Regions from separate parts of the Streptomyces sp. NPDC006140 genome, predicted to be linked through region 2. Evidence: predicted binding sites of a transcription regulator. Region 2 holds the regulator's gene; each other region holds the start of a gene.
What was found. The regulator HrcA, encoded in region 2, represses chaperone genes, less so after heat shock. The targets are predictions, from matches to a motif close to TTNGCACTCNGNNNNNCNGAGTGCNAA.
Positions count from the first base shown of each region.

Region 1: groES (co-chaperone GroES) is a predicted target of HrcA. The motif match lies at 4,245-4,271, and genes of this name have one in related genera.
Region 3: groL (chaperonin GroEL) is a predicted target of HrcA. The motif match lies at 2,058-2,084, and genes of this name have one in related genera.

Region 1 covers NZ_JBEXTS010000011.1:274,778-281,688, forward strand. The annotation lists gene ABZ386_RS27710 (RNA polymerase sigma factor) at 38-1,261, shown strand; gene ABZ386_RS27715 (SAM-dependent methyltransferase) at 1,287-2,447, opposite strand; gene ABZ386_RS27720 (polysaccharide deacetylase family protein) at 2,611-3,489, shown strand; gene ABZ386_RS27725 (polysaccharide deacetylase family protein) at 3,486-4,202, shown strand; gene groES (co-chaperone GroES) at 4,415-4,723, shown strand; gene groL (chaperonin GroEL) at 4,840-6,465, shown strand; gene ABZ386_RS27740 (ester cyclase) at 6,538-6,911, opposite strand, start outside.
Region 2 covers NZ_JBEXTS010000001.1:103,377-110,287, forward strand. The annotation lists gene hemW (radical SAM family heme chaperone HemW) at 1-513, shown strand, start outside; gene ABZ386_RS00415 (DUF3097 domain-containing protein) at 640-1,443, opposite strand; gene ABZ386_RS00420 (MBL fold metallo-hydrolase) at 1,475-2,206, opposite strand; gene hrcA (heat-inducible transcriptional repressor HrcA) at 2,379-3,395, shown strand; gene dnaJ (molecular chaperone DnaJ) at 3,395-4,531, shown strand; gene ABZ386_RS00435 (nitronate monooxygenase) at 4,632-5,720, shown strand; gene ABZ386_RS00440 (16S rRNA (uracil(1498)-N(3))-methyltransferase) at 5,717-6,457, shown strand; gene ABZ386_RS00445 (VOC family protein) at 6,476-6,868, shown strand.
Region 3 covers NZ_JBEXTS010000010.1:205,675-212,585, forward strand. The annotation lists gene ABZ386_RS25500 (NADH:flavin oxidoreductase) at 1-127, opposite strand, end outside; gene groL (chaperonin GroEL) at 311-1,933, opposite strand; gene ABZ386_RS25510 (cold-shock protein) at 2,261-2,464, opposite strand; gene ABZ386_RS25515 (ubiquitin-like small modifier protein 1) at 2,912-3,187, opposite strand; gene thrC (threonine synthase) at 3,304-4,590, opposite strand; SAM riboswitch class I at 4,609-4,764, opposite strand; gene ABZ386_RS25525 (glucosyl-3-phosphoglycerate synthase) at 4,920-5,864, shown strand; gene ABZ386_RS25530 (trehalose-6-phosphate synthase) at 5,938-6,911, shown strand, end outside.

The DNA.
Region 1 (6,911 bases), on a different contig from region 2:
CGTCGAGACATCCCAGGCCGCCGAGACCGCCCGTGCCATCGAGACCGTCTTCCGTATGGAGTCGCCCCGGATCATCGCCGGTGTCACCCGGGTCGTCCGGGACGTCGGAATCGCCGAGGAACTCGCGCAGGACGCCCTCGTCGCCGCCCTGGAGCAGTGGCCCCGGGACGGGGTGCCCGACAACCCGGGCGCCTGGCTCATGGCCACCGCCCGGAACCGGGCCGTCGACCTGGTCCGCCGCCGCGAGAACTACGCCCGCAAGCTGGCGGAGATCGGCCGGGCCCTGCCGGACGCGGCCCCGCCGCAGGAGCCCGCCGACCCGGACGACATCGACGACGACCTGCTCCGCCTGGTCTTCACCGCCTGCCACCCGGTGCTGTCCACCGAGGCCCGTACCGCGCTCACCCTGCGTCTCCTCGGCGGCCTGAGCACGGCCGAGATCGCCCGCGCCTTCCTGGTCCCCGAGCCGACCGTCGCGCAGCGCATCGTCCGCGCGAAACGCACCCTGGCCACGAAGAACACCGCCTTCGAGGTGCCCTACGGCCCCGACCGCGAGGCCCGTCTCGGCTCGGTCCTCGACGTCATCTACCTCGTCTTCAACGAGGGTTACGCGGCCACGGCCGGCGACGACTGGCTCCGCCCGGGCCTGTGCGAGGACGCCCTGCGGCTGGCCCGGGTGCTCTCGGCCCTGATGCCCAAGGAGCCCGAGGTGCACGGCCTGACCGCCCTCCTGGAGTTCCAGGCGTCCCGCACGGCCGCCCGCACGGGCCCCTCCGGCGAACCGGTCCTCCTCAAGGACCAGAACCGCTCCCGCTGGAACCGCATGCTCATCGCCCGCGGCATCGCCGCACTGGGCCGGGCCGAGGCCACTGCCTCCGGCGCCCCGGGCCCGTACCTCCTCCAGGCCGCCATCGCCGCCTGCCACGCCCACGCGTACACGTACGAGGAGACCGACTGGTCCCGCATCGCCACCCTCTACGGCCTCCTGGCCGCCCGCTCCCCGTCCCCGGTCGTGGAACTGAACCGCGCGGTCGCCGTCTCCATGTCCGAAGGCCCGGGCCCGGCCCTGAGGATCGTCGACGCCCTGACCGCCGAACCCGCCCTGCGCGACTACCACCTGCTCCCCAGCGTGCGCGGCGACCTCCTCGCCCGCCTCGGCCGCACGACGGAGGCCCGCGCGGAGTTCCGACGGGCGGCGTCGCTCACGAGGAACGAGCGGGAGCGGGAGCTGTTGCTGCGGCGGGCCGCGGAACAGCCCTGAACGTCAGGCCGGGTGCCCGACAACATCAGGCCGGGTGCCCGACCAGCATCGCCGGTGCGCCCGCCACCCGGGTCAGGAACACCGTCGCCGCGTTCGGGCCCTGCGGCTTGACCTTCTTGCGCAGTTCCTCCGGCTCGACCGCCGAGCCCCGCTTCTTCACCGTCAGGGTGCCGACCTCCCGCTCCCGCAGCAGGGCCTTCAGCTTCTTGACGTTGAAGGGGAGGTGGTCGGTGATCTCGTAGGCCGTGGCGTACGGCGTCGGGTGCAGCGTGTCGGCCGTGACGTACGCGATGGTCGTGTCGAGCAGGCCGCCGTCGACCCGGTCGGCGACCTCGGAGACCAGGTGGGCGCGGATGACGGCGCCGTCGGGCTCGTAGAGGTAGCGGCCGGGCGGGCGGACGCCGGGGTCGGGCAGGGCGCGGGAGAGCAGGGTGCGCGGGCCGGGCAGCAGGGTGGCGCGTACGGCGCCCGGCTCGGTGCCGAACCACAGCACCGCCTCCTTCACGTCCCCGCCGTCGGAGATCCACTCGGCCTCGGCCTCCTCGGGGACCGCCTCGTGCGGGATGCCCGGGGCGATCTTCAGCGCGGCGTGCGGAGCCCGGAGCGCGGCCGACACCGCCCAGGACAGCGGGGGCGAGTAGGCCTCCGGGTCGAAGATCCGGCCGCGGCCGCCGCGCCGGGCCGGGTCGACGAAGACGGCGTCGTAGCCGGCCGTGTCCACCTCCGTGACGTCCGCCTCCCGGACCTCGATCAGGTCCGCGAGCCCCAGCGCGTCGGCGTTCGCCCGGGCCGCCGCGGCCGTGAGCGGGTCCCGGTCCACGGCCAGTACCCGGATCCCGGCGCGGGCCAGCGCGATCGCGTCCCCGCCGATGCCGCTGCACAGGTCGGCGACCGAGGTCACGCCCAGCTCCGCCATACGCCGGGCCCGGTAGGCGGCCACGCTCGCCCGGGTCGACTGCTCCACCCCGTTCGGCGTGAAGAACATCCGCCCCGCGTCCTCGGCCCCGAACTTCGCCGCCGCCCGCTGCCGCAGCCGGGCCTGGCCGAGCGCCGCCGACACCAGCTCGGCGGGGTGTTCCCGGCGCAGCCGGGTCGCGACGGCCAGCTCCCGCGCCGGGTCGGTGTCGCGCACCTCGTCGAGGAGGGCGCGGCCTGCTGGGGTGAGGAGGAGGGCGAGGTCGTTCACCGGTTCATTGTCGGCCACGGCGGCACGGGGGAGGCGTGTGGGCCAGTCGGTGGATGGCGGGCCGCCGGCCGCGGTGTCGGGGCGGGTTCGCGGGGCCCGGCTGCGAGGATCCGGCACCATGCGAGCAGTCGTACGAAATGACAAAAGCCGGGCATCTGGCCGTGTGCGGGTCGGCCTCGCCCTGCTCGCCCTCGCCGCCATCGCCCCGGGCTGCGCGCAGGGCGGCAGCGACCAGGTCACCCCGGCCGGCGGGCAGCAGCCCCTCGACGCGCCCCCGGCCCGCGCGCTCGACTCGTACGCCTCCAAGCTGGGCGCCGCGCACGCCGCCCGGGTCGCCGCCGCGCACCGCTGGGGGCTGAAGGACATCCCGCCGGCCGCCCCGCCGGCCCCCGAGGACAAGCCCAGGATCAGGACCCGCGAGGGCTTCGAGGTGCCGGGTCACCGGGAGTCGGACCTCCCGCCCGTCTTCACCAGGATCCCCACCCGGGACAAGGTCGTCTTCCTCACCATCGACGACGGTGCCGAGAAGGACCGGGCGTTCCTGCGGATGATGAGCGACCTGGACGTCCCCTACAGCGCGTTCCTCAGCGGCTACCTCGTGAAGGACAACCCCCGCTACTTCCGGAAGATGCAGGCCAGGGGCGTGGTGCTGAACAACCACACCCTCCACCACCCCTATCTGCCGGGGCTGTCGTACCGGGCGCAGAAGCGCGAGATCTGCGGCATGCAGCGCTACATGGAGAAGCGGTTCGGCAAGCGCCCCCGCCTCTTCCGCCCGCCCTACGGCAGCTACAACCGGGCGACCCTGCGCGCCGCCAAGGCCTGCGGCATCGCGTACGTCCCGCTCTGGAACGAGGAGGTCTTCGCCGACCGCTGGGAGTACCGCGAGGCGGACCGGGAGCTGCGTCCCGGCGACATCGTCCTCACCCACTTCCGGGGCCCCGGCCAGTGGAAGGGCACGATGCCGGACATGATCCGCCGCTTCCTGAACAAGGTCACGGCCGAGGGGTACGCGGTGGGGCGGCTGGAGGACTACCTGTGAGGCGGCGACCGGCCGCCGCAGCGCTGTGCGCGGGCGTCGTCCTGCTGGCGGGCTGCGCCGGCGCGGCGGACGGGCGCCCGGACACGGCCGACGGCCGGGCCCAGGACCCGGTCCCCGCGGCGAGCCACCCCCTCCCGCCCGTCGTCGACCACGTCCCCACCCGCGACCCGGTCGTCTTCCTCACCTACGACGACGGCGCCGAACGCGACCCCCGCTTCGTCGGCCTCGTCCGCGAACGGCGGCTCCCGGTCAGCATGTTCCTCACCGACAGTGTCGTGGGGCCCGGCTACGGCCACTTCGCCCGGCTGCGCGCGGTCGGCGCGTCCATCCAGAACCACACCCTGGACCACCCCGCCCTGCGCGGCCTGCCCTACGCCGGCCAGCGCGCCGAGATCTGCGGCCAGCAGCACAAGCTCCGCTCCCGCTTCGGCATCCGCCCCCGCCTCTTCCGCCCGCCCTACGGCACCTACGACACGACGACCCTGCGCGCCGCGGCCGACTGCGGCATCACGGCGGTCGTGCTCTGGCGGGCGTCCCTGGGCGCCGACGGCGCTCTGACCTACCGGCGGGGCGGGCCCGGTCTGCGCCCCGGCGACATCGTCTCCGTCCCGTCGGGCGACGCGTCCGCGACCCTGACGGAACGGACGGTGCGACTGCTGCGGCAGATCGAGGGGAAGGGGCTGCGGGTGGGGCGGCTGGAGGACTACCTGTAGGGGCCACTCGACGAGGCCGCCTGGCCGACGCGCCGCTCGCAATTAGCAGTCCGCTTGACCGAGTGCTAATCACGGTCATAGTCTCGGCTCTGGCACTCGACGAAGGAGAGTGCCAACACAGCGACGGGCAGGTCCGGCACCCGCGACGACGGATCCACCTGGTCGCCACCTCAGACAGTTAACCCCGTGAGATCTCCGAAGGGGGAGGTCGGATCGTGACGACCGCCAGCAAGGTTGCCATCAAGCCGCTCGAGGACCGCATCGTGGTCCAGCCGCTGGACGCCGAGCAGACCACGGCCTCGGGCCTGGTCATTCCGGACACCGCCAAGGAGAAGCCCCAGGAGGGCGTCGTCCTGGCCGTGGGCCCGGGCCGCATCGAGGACGGCAAGCGCGTCGAGCTCGACGTCAAGGTCGGTGACGTCGTGCTCTACAGCAAGTACGGCGGCACCGAGGTGAAGTACAACAACGAGGAGTACCTCGTCCTCTCGGCCCGCGACGTCCTCGCGATCGTCGAGAAGTAATTCACCCGAAGCACATTGCTTTGAGCTGCGCCCCTGGCCCCCCGCGACACATAAGAAGCCGGGCGCCCGGGGCGCAGTGCCTTTAACCCAGATTCCGGAAGAGGGCTCACGCTCCCATGGCGAAGATCCTGAAGTTCGACGAGGACGCCCGTCGCGCCCTCGAGCGCGGCGTCAACAAGCTTGCCGACACGGTCAAGGTGACGATCGGCCCCAAGGGCCGCAACGTCGTCATCGACAAGAAGTTCGGCGCCCCCACCATCACCAACGACGGTGTGACCATCGCCCGCGAGGTCGAGGTCGAGGACCCGTACGAGAACCTCGGTGCCCAGCTGGTCAAGGAGGTGGCGACCAAGACCAACGACATCGCGGGTGACGGTACGACCACCGCGACCGTGCTCGCCCAGGCGCTCGTGCGCGAGGGCCTGAAGAACGTCGCCGCCGGCGCTTCCCCGGCCGCCCTGAAGAAGGGCATCGACGCCGCCGTCAAGGCCGTCTCGGACGACCTGCTCGCCTCGGCGCGCCCGATCGACGAGAAGTCCGACATCGCCGCCGTCGCCGCGCTGTCCGCCCAGGACCAGCAGGTCGGCGAGCTCATCGCCGAGGCGATGGACAAGGTCGGCAAGGACGGTGTCATCACCGTCGAGGAGTCCAACACCTTCGGCCTGGAGCTGGACTTCACCGAGGGCATGGCCTTCGACAAGGGCTACCTGTCGCCGTACTTCGTGACGGACCAGGAGCGCATGGAAGCCGTCCTGGACGACCCCTACATCCTCATCACGCAGGGCAAGATCTCCGCCATCGCGGACCTCCTGCCGCTGCTGGAGAAGGTCATCCAGGCCAACGCCTCCAAGCCGCTGCTGATCATCGCCGAGGACGTCGAGGGCGAGGCCCTGTCGACCCTGGTCGTGAACAAGATCCGCGGCACCTTCAACGCCGTCGCGGTGAAGGCCCCCGGCTTCGGCGACCGCCGCAAGGCGATGCTGCAGGACATGGCCGTCCTCACGGGCGCCACGGTCGTCTCCGAGGAGGTCGGCCTCAAGCTCGACCAGGTCGGCCTGGACGTCCTCGGCTCCGCCCGCCGCGTCACCGTCACCAAGGACGACACCACCATCGTCGACGGCGCCGGCAAGAAGGACGACGTGCAGGGCCGCGTCGCCCAGATCAAGGCCGAGATCGAGACCACGGACTCCGACTGGGACCGCGAGAAGCTCCAGGAGCGCCTCGCGAAGCTGGCCGGCGGCGTGTGCGTCATCCGCGTGGGTGCCGCCACCGAGGTCGAGCTCAAGGAGCGCAAGCACCGTCTGGAGGACGCCATCTCCGCGACCCGCGCCGCGGTCGAGGAGGGCATCGTCTCCGGTGGTGGCTCCGCCCTGGTCCACGCCGTCAAGGTCCTCGAGGGCAACCTCGACAAGACCGGCGACGAGGCCACCGGTGTCTCCGTGGTCCGCAAGGCCGCCGTCGAGCCGCTGCGCTGGATCGCCGAGAACGCCGGCCTGGAGGGCTACGTCATCGTCTCCAAGGTCGCCGAGCTCGACAAGGGCAACGGCTACAACGCCGCCACCGGCGAGTACGGCGACCTGATCAAGGCCGGCGTCATCGACCCGGTCAAGGTCACCCGCTCCGCCCTGGAGAACGCCGCCTCCATCGCCTCCCTCCTGCTCACGACCGAGACCCTGGTCGTCGAGAAGAAGGAAGAGGAGGAGCCGGCCGCCGCGGGCCACAGCCACGGCCACTCCCACTGAGGCACCGACCTCTGACGGAAGCCCCCGTACCGCCGAGCGCGGAACGGGGGCTTCCCTCGTGCCCGGGCAGGGTCACAGTTCCAGCGGGTCCAGCGCCCCGAGCTGCTGCATCAGCCCCAGCCGGTCGTACTGCCACCAGCCCTCCGCGATCTTCCCGTCCGGCGTGCAGCGGTGGATGGTCGTCCCGGTCATGGTGACGTCCTTCCCGGTCGGCGGGATCCCGAGGAACTCGCCCTTGTGGTGCCCCCGCCAGGTCCACCGGGTGCACACCCGGTCACCCTGCGCCAGCTGGTCCTCCACCGTGAACGAGAAGTCGAACCCGCCCCGCCAGACCTCCAGCTCGCGCCGCACCGCGTCCAGCCCGATCACGTCCTGCACATTGGCGGGATCGTGGTCGTGGTAGCCCTCGACGAACACGTCGTTGAGGGGCGGCGCGCCACCCTGGC
Region 2 (6,911 bases):
CGCCGGGGCGAGGTGCCGATGACCGACGACGATGTGCATGCCGACCGGTACCTGATCGCGGACGAGGTGCTCTCGGGTGCCGGGTTCGAGTGGTACGAGGTGTCGAACTGGGCGACCTCCGCGGCGGGGCGGTGTCTGCACAACGAGCTGTACTGGCGCGGGGCCGACTGGTGGGGGGCCGGGCCGGGCGCGCACAGTCATGTGGGCGGGGTGCGGTGGTGGAACGTGAAGCACCCGGGCGCGTATGCCGCCGCGCTGGCTTCGGGGAGGTCGCCCGGGGCCGGGCGTGAGGTGCTGTCGGAGGAGGACCGGCGGGTCGAGCGGATTCTGCTGGAGCTGCGGCTGCGGGAGGGAGTGCCGCTGTCGTTGCTGCGGGACCAGGGCCTCGCCGCCGCCCGCCGCGCCCTGTCGGACGGTCTCCTCCAGGAGACGCCGTACGAGGAGGGGCGCGCAGTGCTCACCCTCCGGGGGCGGCTGCTGGCGGACGCGGTGGTGCGGGACCTGGTGGACTGAGGGGCCACCCCCGCTGCGGCGGGGAGCACGAGCTGCTCGGCAGCGTCGACGAACTGATCGAGGGACCACCTCCGCTGTGGCGGAGAGCAGACCACCAGGCCCGATGTGCGAACGACTCGGCAAACGTCAGGGCACGGTCACGTGGTCGATGAGACGCTCCACGCAACCCAGCAGCTCCGGCTCCAGGTCCCTGTACGACCGCACCCGCGCCAGGATCCCCCGCCACGCCGCCCCGGTGTTCTCCGGCCACCCCAGCGCCCGGCACACCCCCGTCTTCCAGTCCTGCCCGCGCGGCACCGAAGGCCACGCCTCGATGCCCAGGGACGACGGTTTCACCGCCTCCCAGATGTCGATGTAGGGGTGCCCGACCACCAGCGCGTGGTCGCTCGTCACCGACTGGGCGATGTGCCACTCCTTCGAGCCGGGGACGAGGTGGTCGACCAGGACGCCGAGCCGCGCGTCGGGGCCGGGGGCGAAGGAGTCGACGATCGACGGGAGGTCGTCCACGCCCTCCAGGTACTCCACGACCACGCCCTCGATGCGCAGGTCGTCGCCCCACACCTTCTCGACCAGCTCGGCGTCGTGCCGGCCCTCGACGTAGATGCGGCCGGCGCGGGCCACCCGCGCGCGTGCGCCGGGCACCGCCACCGAACCGGAGGCCGTACGGGTGGGGCGGGCCGGGGCGCCGGACGAGGGGCGGACCAGCGTCACCACCTTGCCCTCCAGCAGGAAGCCGCGCGGCTCCATCGGGAACACGCGGTGCTTGCCGAAGCGGTCCTCCAGCGTCACCGTCCCGGCCTCGCAGCGGATGACCGCCCCGCAGAAGCCGCTGCCGGGCTCCTCCACCACCAGGCCGGGTTCCGCCGGGACCTCGGGGACCGGCTGGGGCTTCTTCCACGGCGGGGTCAGGTCCGGAGAGTACTGGCGCATTCGGATGACGATAGGAGAACCGGGCGGGTGGTCACGGAGACACGCCGAAACGGGTCGCCAGCGCGTCCCGCTGGGCCCGGACGAACGCCGAGTCCACCACCGCTCCGTGACCGGGGACGTACAGCGCGTCCTCACCGCCGAGCGCGAGCAGCCGGTCCAGCGCGGCCGGCCAGTGCGACGGCACGGCGTCCGGGCCCGCCTGGGGCTCGCCGGACTCCTCGACCAGGTCGCCGCAGAACACCACCTCCGGATCGCCCGGCACCAGCACCGCCAGGTCGTGCGCGGTGTGCCCCGGGCCCACGTTCGCCAGCAGCACCTGGCGCCCGCCGCCCAGGTCCAGGGTCCACTCGCCGGACACCAGGTGCCGGGGCGGGACGAGCCGGTCCGCCGACTCCCGGGCGACCGTCTCGTTCAGGCCGTTGCGTACCGCGTCCGCGTACAGCTCCTCGCGGTCCCGCGCGCGGGTCAGCACCGCGTCCACGCCGACCGCGCCGAAGACCTCCGCCCCCGGGAACGCCGCCGCCCCGAAGACGTGGTCGAAGTGGGGATGGGTCAGCGCGAGATGTGTCACACGGTGACCGGTGAGCGACTGCGCCTGCTGGCGCAACCGCGCGCCCTCGGCCGGGCTCGACCCGGCGTCGATCACGAGGGCCGCGTCCTCGCCGGCGACCAGCCCCGCCGTGCAGTCCCACACCGGCAGCCGGCACCGCCCCACCCCGGCGGCCACGCGCTCCCACCCGAGCTCTTCCCAAGTCACCGTCATACGGCGACGCTAGCGGTGCGCCCCGCCCGGGGCACGACGCCGCACGACCAGCCTTGCCGGGGGCGTACCCCACCGCCGTACACTGGGCCGGGGAACATTGGCACTCGCACGCGCAGAGTGCCAGGCCGCGAATCGGCGGGGCAGCAGGCGGAGACTTCTGGAGGTGTGCGCGATGCTCAGTGAACGCAGGCTTCAGGTGCTGCGCGCCATCGTCCAGGACTACGTCGGCACCGAGGAGCCGGTCGGCTCCAAGGCCCTCACCGAGCGGCACAACCTCGGCGTCTCCCCGGCGACCGTCCGCAACGACATGGCGGCCCTGGAGGACGAGGGATACATCGCCCAGCCGCACACCAGCGCCGGGCGCATCCCCACCGACAAGGGCTACCGCCTGTTCGTGGACAAGCTCGCCGGCGTCAAGCCCATGACCGCACCCGAGCGGCGCGCGATCCAGAACTTCCTGGAGGGCGCCGTCGACCTCGACGACGTCGTGGCGCGCACGGTACGGCTGCTCGCGCAGCTCACGCGCCAGGTCGCCGTCGTGCAGTACCCGTCGCTGACCCGGTCCACCGTGCGCCACGTGGAGCTGCTCTCCCTGGCGCCCGCGCGGGTGATGCTCGTGCTGATCACGGACACCGGGCGGGTCGAGCAGCGGGTGGTCGACTGCCCGGCGCCCTTCGGCGAGGCCTCGCTCGCGGATCTGCGCGCGCGCCTCAACAGCCGGGTGGCGAACCGCCGTTTCGCGGATGTGCCGAGTCTGGTGGAGGATCTCCCGGAGGCTTTCGAGCACGAGGACCGGGGTACGGTCTCCACGGTGCTCTCCACGCTTCTGGAGACGCTCGTCGAGGAGAACGAGGAGCGGCTGATGATCGGCGGCACCGCCAATCTGACCCGCTTCGGTCATGACTTCCCCCTCACGATCCGGCCGGTGCTGGAGGCGCTGGAGGAGCAGGTCGTGCTCCTCAAGCTGCTCGGCGAGGCCAAGGATCCGGGCGTGACCGTCCGTATCGGTCACGAGAACGCCCACGAAGGACTCAACTCCACGTCCGTCGTGTCGGTCGGCTACGGTTCGGGCGGCGAGGCAGTCGCCAAGCTCGGCGTGGTCGGACCGACCCGCATGGACTACCCGGGAACGATGGGAGCGGTACGCGCAGTGGCACGGTACGTCGGACAGATCCTGGCGGAGTCGTAGTGGCCACGGACTACTACGCCGTACTCGGCGTGCGCCGCGACGCGTCGCAGGAAGAGATCAAGAAGGCCTTCCGGCGGCTCGCCCGCGAGCTGCATCCGGACGTCAACCCCGATCCGAAGACCCAGGAGCGGTTCAAGGAGATCAACGCCGCCTACGAGGTGCTGTCGGACCCGCAGAAGAAGCAGGTCTACGACCTCGGCGGCGACCCGCTCTCGCAGGCCCAGGGCGGTGGCGCGGGCGGCTTCGGAGCCGGTGGCTTCGGGAACTTCTCCGACATCATGGACGCGTTCTTCGGCACGGCGTCGCAGCGCGGTCCGCGCTCGCGCACCCGCCGGGGCCAGGACGCCATGATCCGCATCGAGGTGGAGCTGGACGAGGCGGCCTTCGGCACGACGAAGGACATCCAGGTCGACACGGCCGTCGTCTGCAACACCTGTAACGGTGAAGGCGCCGCCCCCGGCACCTCCGCCCAGACGTGTGACATGTGCCGCGGCCGCGGTGAGGTGTCGCAGGTCACCCGGTCCTTCCTGGGCCAGGTCATGACGTCCCGCCCGTGCCCGCAGTGCCAGGGCTTCGGCACGGTCGTCCCGACGCCCTGCCCGGAGTGCGCGGGCGATGGGCGGGTCCGCTCCCGCCGCACGCTCACGGTCAAGATCCCGGCCGGTGTCGACAACGGCACGCGGATCCAGCTGGCCGGCGAGGGCGAGGTCGGGCCCGGTGGCGGTCCGGCCGGTGACCTCTACGTCGAGATCCACGAGCTGCCGCACGCCATGTTCCAGCGGCGCGGCGACGACCTGCACTGCACGGTGACCATCCCCATGACGGCGGCGGCCCTCGGCACGAAGGTGCCGCTGGAGACGCTGGACGGCCTGGAGGAGGTCGACATCCGCCCGGGCACCCAGTCCGGCCAGTCGATCCCGCTGCACGGCCGCGGTGTCACCCACCTGCGCGGCGGCGGACGCGGCGACCTCATCGTCCACGTCGAGGTCCAGACCCCGACCAAGCTCGACCCCGAACAGGAACGCCTCCTGCGCGAGCTGGCGAAGCTCCGCGGCGAGGAGCGGCCTCAGGGGCAATTCCAGCCTGGTCAGCAGGGGTTGTTCTCCCGGCTGAAGGACGCCTTCAACGGGCGCTGACGGGAGTCTTCCGGGTGGCGGTCGAGAGGTTGTTCCTCTGGTCTATGCCACACGGCAGGCCGGTTTCGGAGTTGTTCGGAGGACGTGACAACATGCGGTCATGTCCTCCGCTCTGACCGATCTCTTCCCCCTCCCGATCGTGCAGGCCCCCATGGCGGGCGGCGTCTCCGTGCCGCAGCTCGCCGCCGCCGTGTGCGAGGCGGGCGGGCTCGGGTTCCTCGCCGCCGGGTACAAGACCGCCGACGGGATGTACGAGGAGATCAAGCAGCTGAGGAGCCTCACCGGCAGGCCCTTCGGCGTCAACCTCTTCATGCCGCAGCCGGAGTACGCCGACCCGGCCGCCGTCGACGTCTACGCCCACCAGCTGGCCGGCGAGGCCACCTGGTACGAGGCCGAGCTGGGCGACCCCGACAGCGGCCGCGACGACGGCTACGAGACCAAGCTCGCGGTGCTCCGCGACAACCCCGTGCCCGTCGTGTCGTTCCACTTCGGCGCCCCGAGCCGCGAGGTCGTCGACGCCCTGCACCGCGTCGGCACCTTCGTCCTGGTCACCGCCACCACCCCCGACGAGGCCCGGGCCGTCGAACGGGCGGGCGCGGACGCGGTCATCGCGCAGGGCGTCGAGGCCGGCGGTCACCAGGGCACCCACCGGGACATCCCCGAGACGGACGGTTCCGGCATCGGCCTGCTGTCGCTGGTCGCCCAGATCAGGGAGGCCGTCAACCTCCCGATCATCGCCGCCGGCGGCATCATGCGCGGCGGCCAGATCGCCGCGGTGCTCGCCGCCGGCGCGAGCGCGGCCCAGCTCGGCACGGCGTTCCTCGCCACGCCCGAGTCGGGGGCGAACGCCCTGCACAAGCAGGCGCTGACCAACCCCCTGTTCGTCCGCACGGAGTTGACCCGGGCCTTCTCCGGGCGGCCGGCGCGCGGCCTCGTCAACCGGTTCCTGCGCGAGCACGGCCCGTACGCGCCCGCCGCCTACCCCGAGATCCACCACCTCACCTCGCCGTTGCGCAAGGCCGCCGCCAAGGCCGGTGACGCGCAGGGCATGGCGCTGTGGGCCGGGCAGGGGCACCGGATGGCGCGGGAGCTGCCCGCCGGGCAGCTGGTGGAGGTGCTGGCCGGTGAACTCGCCGCCGCCAGGACAGCGTTGTCGGGCGGCGGCATCCCGGGTGGAGGCCTTCGATGACCGCGCCGGTCTTCGTCGTCGACCACTTCGACGCGGGCGGCGGCGGCCGGTACGTCCTCGACGGGCCGGAAGGGCGGCACGCCGTCTCCGTGAAGCGGCTGCGGCCCGGCGAGGACGTGGTCCTCACCGACGGGGCCGGGCGCTGGGCGGACTGCGTGGTGCTCGACACCGAGGGCAAGGACCGGCTGATCGTCCAGCTGGACTCGGTGAGCGAGGAGCCGCCGGAGCAGCCGCGGCTGACCGTCGTACAGGCGCTGCCCAAGGGGGACCGGGGGGAGCTGGCCGTCGAGACGATGACCGAGGTCGGCGTCGACGCGATCGTGCCCTGGGCGGCGGCGCGCTGCATCACGCAGTGGAAGGGCGACCGCGGGGCCAAGGCGCTGGGCAAGTGGCGGGCCACGGCACGGGAGGCCGGCAAGCAGTCGCGCCGGGTGCGGTTCCCCGAGGTCGCGGAGACGGCCACGACCAAGCAGGTCGCGGCGCTGCTGGCGGGCGCCGACTTCGCCGCCGTGCTGCACGAGAGCGGGGACGCGCCGCTGGCGACGGCCGAACTGCCGTCGCCCGGCGAGATCGTGCTGGTCGTGGGGCCCGAAGGGGGCGTGGCGCCGGAGGAGTTGGCGCTGTTCGAGGAGGCGGGGGCCGGGGCGTACCGCCTCGGGCGCAGTGTGCTGCGCACATCGACCGCCGGGACCGCGGCCGCCGCCGTGCTCCTGGCTCGTACCGGCCGCTGGTCCTGACCCCCCCTTGGAGGAACCGTGGAACTCGCCCAAGTACGCCTGCTCGTCACCGACTTCGCCGCGTGTTACCGCTTCTACGGCGACATCCTCGGCCTCAAGCCCCAGTCGGGGGCGGCCGAGGGGCCGTACGAGAAGTTCAGCCCGGCCGTCGGCTCCGCGGGGATCGCGCTGCAGGACCGGTCGATGATGGCCGAGGTGCTCGACGAGGTGGGGGACGCGGCCACCGGGCACCGGTCCCTCGTCGTGCTGCGGGTGGACGCGCTGGACGCGTACTGCGAGGAGATCACGCTGCGCGGCGCCACGATCCTGCACGGCCCGGCGCCCATGACCGACCGCATGCGGGTCGCCCACCTCAAGGACCCCGAGGGCAACCTGGTGGAGCTTCAGGAGTGGCTGCTGCTGCGCGGTTGACGCCTTTGCGCCCTACCGCGCCGCCCCCGTCAGTGGCAGGCTC
Region 3 (6,911 bases), on a different contig from region 2:
CGGGGACGCCGCCCGGGGAGAACATGCGGGTCATCGGCGCCATAGCGATCCGGTTCGGGACGGTCAGGCCGCCCAGCGACACGGGTCGGGACAGGATGTCGGCGGCGCGGGAGGCGACGTCGGTCACGTGGGGACTCCTCGGGAGGTACCGGTCGGTATGTGCATACGCATAGGGCGCCTATTCCAACAGCCCGGCCCGCCCACGGCATCCCGCCCTCCCTGTGATCCCGCACACGCCCGAGGGCGGCACCCCCTGTCGCACAGGGAGTGCCGCCCTCGGTACCGAAGGACGGTGATCGACCGGAGTCGATCAGAAGTCCATGTCACCGCCCGGCATGCCGCCGCCGGCGGGCGCGGCGGCCTTCTCCGGCTTGTCGGCGATGACGGCCTCGGTGGTGAGGAACAGCGCGGCGATGGAGGCGGCGTTCTGCAGCGCGGAACGGGTCACCTTCGCCGGGTCGATGATGCCCTCGGCGATCATGTCGACGTACTCACCGGTCGCGGCGTTCAGGCCGTGGCCGACCTGGAGGTTGCGGACCTTCTCCACGACGACGCCGCCCTCGAGACCACCGTTGACGGCGATCTGCTTCAGCGGGGCCTCCAGCGCGAGCTTCACGGCGTTGGCGCCGGTCGCCTCGTCACCCTCGAGCTCCAGCTTCTCGAAGACCTGGGAGGCCTGCAGCAGGGCCACGCCACCACCGGCGACGATGCCCTCCTCGACGGCCGCCTTGGCGTTGCGCACGGCGTCCTCGATGCGGTGCTTGCGCTCCTTGAGCTCCACCTCGGTGGCGGCACCGGCCTTGATGACCGCGACACCGCCGGCGAGCTTCGCCAGGCGCTCCTGCAGCTTCTCGCGGTCGTAGTCCGAGTCGCTGTTCTCGATCTCGGCGCGGATCTGGTTCACGCGACCCTGGACCTGGTCGGCGGAGCCGGCACCGTCGACGATGGTGGTCTCGTCCTTGGTGATGACGACCTTGCGGGCCTTGCCCAGCAGGTCGAGCGTGGCGTTCTCCAGCTTGAGGCCGACCTCCTCGGAGATCACCTCGCCGCCGGTGAGGATGCCGATGTCCTGCAGCATCGCCTTGCGGCGGTCGCCGAAGCCCGGGGCCTTGACGGCGACGGACTTGAACGTGCCACGGATCTTGTTGACGACCAGGGTCGACAGGGCCTCGCCCTCGACGTCCTCGGCGATGATCAGCAGCGGCTTGCCCGACTGCATGACCTTCTCCAGGAGCGGGAGCAGGTCCTTGACGTTCGAGATCTTGGAGTTCGCGATCAGGATGTACGGGTCGTCGAGGACGGCCTCCATACGCTCCATGTCGGTCGCGAAGTACGCCGAGATGTAGCCCTTGTCGAAGCGCATACCCTCGGTGAGCTCCAGCTCCAGACCGAAGGTCTGGGACTCCTCGACGGTGATGACGCCTTCCTTGCCGACCTTGTCCATCGCCTCGGCGATGAGCTCACCGATCTGGGTGTCGGCGGCGGAGATGGAGGCCGTGGAGGCGATCTGCTCCTTGGTCTCGACGTCCTTCGCCTGCTCCAGCAGGGCGGCGGAGACGGCCTCGACGGCCTTCTCGATACCGCGCTTGAGGGCCATCGGGTTGGCGCCGGCGGCTACGTTGCGCAGACCCTCGCGCACCAGGGCCTGGGCGAGCACGGTCGCCGTGGTCGTACCGTCACCGGCGACGTCGTCCGTCTTCTTGGCGACTTCCTTGACCAGCTCGGCGCCGATCTTCTCGTACGGGTCCTCGAGCTCGATCTCCTTGGCGATGGAGACACCATCGTTGGTGATCGTGGGCGCGCCCCACTTCTTCTCGAGGACGACGTTGCGGCCCTTGGGGCCGAGCGTCACCTTCACGGCGTCCGCGAGCTGGTTCATGCCGCGCTCGAGGCCGCGCCGCGCCTCCTCGTCGAACGCGATGATCTTGGCCATGTGAAGTGGTCCCTCCAGGACTGGGGGTGATTACTTCGGACCGCGCCCGCGCCCGCGACGGACGGCCCCGACCGGTGGTTCCTTGCCCCACCCGGCCCGTGGCCTCACCGACCCGGTCCTTACGTTGTCACTCTCACCTTCAGAGTGCTAACGCAATGATTAGCACTCGACCCCTGCGAGTGCAAGCGCCTGACGGGTTCGGGCGGGGGCGTCAGCCGCCCGCGAACGCCGCTCGAAGGGCCTTCGAACAGGCCGAAGGGCCCGCACCCCGGGGGGTACGGGCCCTTCAGAGAAGACCGGTCGCTTGCGGTTGGTCGTGGAACGCGTTCAGCCGGCGACGCGAACCATGTCGGCCTGCGGACCCTTCTGGCCCTGCGAGATCTCGAACTCAACCCGCTGGCCCTCTTCCAGGGTGCGGTAACCGTCCATCTGGATCGCGCTGTAGTGGACGAAAACATCCGCACCACCGTCGACCGCGATGAAGCCGTACCCCTTCTCCGCGTTGAACCACTTGACGGTGCCCTGAGCCATGCCTAACTCCCCTATTACTGGCCCTTGCACAGATCCACACTTCGCGGATCCGGGTCAGACCTCACCCCCCACGGTTGGGGGCGTGCGCCGGAACGCGTCGACCGCGGCTGAATGTATCTGTCCAACTGCCGTCTGCAACAGGTCAATCGGACGAGAATTCTGGACGCGCAGCATCCGGAATGTGGGGAGAATTCGCCTGAATTCAGGGCAAGTCGGGCCACACAAAAGGAACAAAAGCCGCGAAAGACGCACACACTTTGGCTACATCTTGTCGGGCGTGCGGCAGGAATTCAGGGTTTCCGATCAGGGGATCGGCATCGCGTTCCCCAACTGTACCCCGCTCAACCACACTGAATTGCCCCCTCCGCTTCTCTCACGGAGGGGGCAATTCGATGAACTCTCGGTGACGACCGTTACCGCAAGTAACAATCGGGCCGGTCGACCGGTTCAGCCGCCGGCGACGGCCGGGATGATCGACACGCCGGCACCGTCCGGCGTCGCCGTCTCCAGCCCCTGCTCGAACCGCACGTCGTCGTCGTTCACGTACACGTTGACGAACCGCCGCAGCTTGCCCTGGTCGTCCAGCACCCGGGCGGCGATCCCGGTGTGGTTCTTCTCCAGATCGGCGATGACCTCGCCCAGGGTCGCCCCTTCAGCGGCGACCTCGGCCTGCCCGCCGGTGTAGGTACGCAGGATGGTGGGGATACGAACTGTGACGCTCATGACTTCAAAACCTCCGGTTGGGTGACGCACCTGTCTTTAGGGGCGCGGGGCTGTGTCGATATGCGGCTCCGCCGCGTGGGCGCGACCAGCCCCCACCGGCCCGCAGCCGACAACGATCAGACGAGCCCGGCCTCACGGAACGAAGCCAGGTTCGGGCGAATGGTCGTGGTCAGCCCCGTGCCCGCCACCGCGTCCAGCGTCTTCAGACCATCCCCGGTGTTGAGCACCACGGTCGTCTTCGACGGATCCAGAACCCCGTTCTCGATCAGCTTCTTCGTCACCCCCACGGTCACCCCACCCGCGGTCTCCGCGAAGACACCCTCGGTCCGCGCAAGGACCTTGATCGCGTCGACGACCTGCTCGTCGTTCACGTCCTCCACCGCACCGCCCGTCCGCCGCGCGATGTCCAGCACGTACGGCCCGTCCGCCGGATTCCCGATCGCCAGCGACTTGGCGATCGTGTCCGGCTTCTGCGGCCGCACCACGTCGTGCCCCGCCTTGAACGCCGTCGACACCGGCGAGCACCCCTCGGCCTGCGCGCCGAAGATCTTGTACGGCTTGTCCTCGACCAGTCCGAGCTTGATCAGCTCCTGCAGGCCCTTGTCGATCTTCGTGAGCTGGGAGCCGGAGGCGATCGGCACGACGATCTGGTCGGGCAGCCGCCAGCCGAGCTGCTCGCAGATCTCGTACGCCAGGGTCTTGGAGCCCTCGGCGTAGTACGGCCGCAGGTTGACGTTGACGAAGCCCCAGCCCTCGCCGGCCGGGTCGCCGATCAGCTCGGAGCAGAAGCGGTTCACGTCGTCGTAGTTGCCCTCGATGCCGACGAGCTCGCCGCCGTAGACCGCGGCCATGACGACCTTGCCCTGCTCCAGGTCGTGCGGGATGAACACGCAGGAGCGGAAGCCGGCGCGGGCCGCGGCGGCGCCCACCGCGCCGGCCAGGTTGCCGGTGGAGGAGCAGGAGAGGGTGGTGAAGCCGAAGGCGCGGGCGGCCTCCAGGGCCTGGGCGACGACGCGGTCCTTGAAGGAGTGCGTCGGGTTGCCGGAGTCGTCCTTGACGAAGAGCTTGCCGGCGTCGACACCCAGCTCACGGGCGAGGTTGTCGGCCTTGATCAGCTTGGTCCAGCCCGGGTTGAGGTTCGGCTTGTCCGCCACGTCGGCCGGGACGGGCAGCAGCGGCGCGTAACGCCAGATGTTCGCGGGACCCGCCTCGATCCGCTTGCGGAGCTCCTCGGCGTCGTACGCGGAGAAGTCGTAAGCGATCTCCAGCGGGCCGAAACACTCCTCGCAGGCGAAGACCGGGCCGAGGGGGACGCGGTGACCGCACTCGCGGCAGCTCAGAGCGGCGGCCGGGCCGAGGTCTACCGTGGAGTTCGTGGTGCTTGCAACAGTCTGCACAGCCATGTGAGGCGAGGCCCTTTCTCCTCATCTTCCTCACGACGCATCTCGCCGTGAGACGGATTTGGCACCTTCCCTAGCCGGGAGCCTCGCGCTGTGGTCGCCAGTGACCTACGAGTACCGACTGGAGGGTTGCCGGGGCTTCATCGGGCCGTATCCCTCTGCCCCTCTGGATGAGCTGTATGTGGTTGTAAACAACGGTTGACCCCGGACATGCGATGGTCATCCGCGTTGTTCAAGACTGTAACCGACGACCAGGACCCTTGAGATAGTCGTCCGAACCGCGAGATGGCTCACAATCCGTCCCGCCGAGAGAACGCTAAGGAGCCGCCACGGTGCTGGAAGAAGTCGAGCGCTGGCTGAGCACCCGTTCCTGGTCCGCGACCGAGCGTCCGCTCCACCGGATCCTGGCCGCCAAGCAGCGCACGGGCCAGACGGTCAGCGTCGTACTGCCCGCGCTCAACGAGGAGGAGACGGTCGGCGACATCGCCTCCGTCATCCGCCACGACCTGATGCGGCAGGTCCCGCTCGTCGACGAGCTGGTCGTCGTCGACTCGGGGTCCACCGACCGCACGTCGGAGGTGGCCGCCGCCGCGGGCGCGACGGTGGTGCACCGCGACGCCATCCTGCCGCGGCTGCCCGCCGTGCCCGGCAAGGGCGAGGTGCTGTGGCGCTCGCTGCTCGTCACGCGCGGGGACATCGTCTGCTTCGTCGACGCGGACCTGAGGGACTTCTCGTCCGACTTCGTCTCCGGGATCGTGGGCCCGCTGCTCACCGAGCCGGACGTCGACCTGGTCAAGGGCATGTACGACCGTCCGCTGGGCGGCGCCGCCGGGCAGGGCGGCCGGGTCACGGAACTCATGGCGCGCCCGCTGCTCAACATGCACTGGCCGCAGCTGGCCGGCTTCGTGCAGCCGCTCGGCGGGGAGTACGCCGCCCGCCGCTCGCTGCTGGAGCAGCTGCCGTTCCCCGTCGGGTACGGCGTCGAGCTGGGCATGCTGGTCGACGCCCTGCACCTGGTCGGCCTGGACGCCCTCGCCCAGGTGGACGTCGGGGTGCGCAAGCACCGGCACCAGGACGGGCAGGCGCTGGGCCGCATGGCCGCCGCGATCTACCGCACGGCCCAGCTGCGGCTGGCCCGGGGGCATCTGATCCGGCCGTCCCTGACGCAGTTCGAGCGGAGCGGCGACGGCTTCGAGCCGCGCACGTACTCGGTGGACACCGAGGAGCGTCCGCCGATGGTGGAGATCGCCGAGTACCAGCAGCGGAAGGCGGCCTGACCGGGGCCGTTTTCGGCCGGACGCGGCAGGTCCGTACGTTTGAGCGTTTACCGGCCGGGCTAGGTTGAGGCCTATGGGTTCGACGTACGGTTCTGCGCGGGTACTGGTGGCCTCCAACCGGGGCCCGGTCTCCTACACGCTCGGTGAGGACGGTTCGCTGGACGCCAAGCGGGGCGGTGGCGGGCTGGTCTCGGGGCTGTCCGCGATCGGCTCGGACGCGGACGCGCTGTGGGTGTGCTCGGCGCTGTCCGACGGCGACCGGGAGGCGGTCCGGCGCGGGATCGGCGAGGACGGCGTGCGGATGCTGGACATCCCGGCCGACGTGCACGCCGACGCGTACAACGGCATCGCCAACTCGGTGCTGTGGTTCGTGCACCACATGCTGTACCAGACGCCGCTGGAGCCGGTCTTCGACGCGGAGTTCCGGCGCCAGTGGGCGTCCTACGAGACGTACAACCGGGCGTTCGCCCAGGCGCTGGCCGAGGAGGCGGCGCAGGGCGCGGCGGTCGTGGTGCAGGACTACCACCTGACGCTGGTGCCGGGCATGCTCCGCGAGCTGCGCCCGGACCTGAGGATCGGCCACTTCTCGCACACGCCGTGGGCGCCGCCCGAGTACTTCCGGATGCTGCCGGACGACGTGGCCGGGCAGGTGCTGCGCGGCATGCTGGGCGCGGACCGGCTGGGCTTCCTCACGCAGCGCTGGGCGGACGCGTTCACCGCGTGCGCCGAGCGGTTCGCCGGGGGGCTCGGCGGCACGCGGATCGGCGTGCACGGGCTCGGGGCCGACGCGGACTTCCTGCGGAAGCGGTCCCACGAGCAGGACGTCGAGGAGCGGATGGCCGCGCTGCGCGAGGAGATCGGCGAGGGCCGCCGCACGATCGTCCGGGTCGACCGCACGGAGCTGTCGAAGAACATCGTGCGCGGGCTGCTGGCCTACCGCCGGCTCCTGGAGGCGCACGGCGAGTGGCGCGAGCGCGTGGTGCACGTGGCCTTCGCGTATCCGTCGCGGCAGGACCTCGCGGTGTACCGGGAGTACATGGCCGAGGT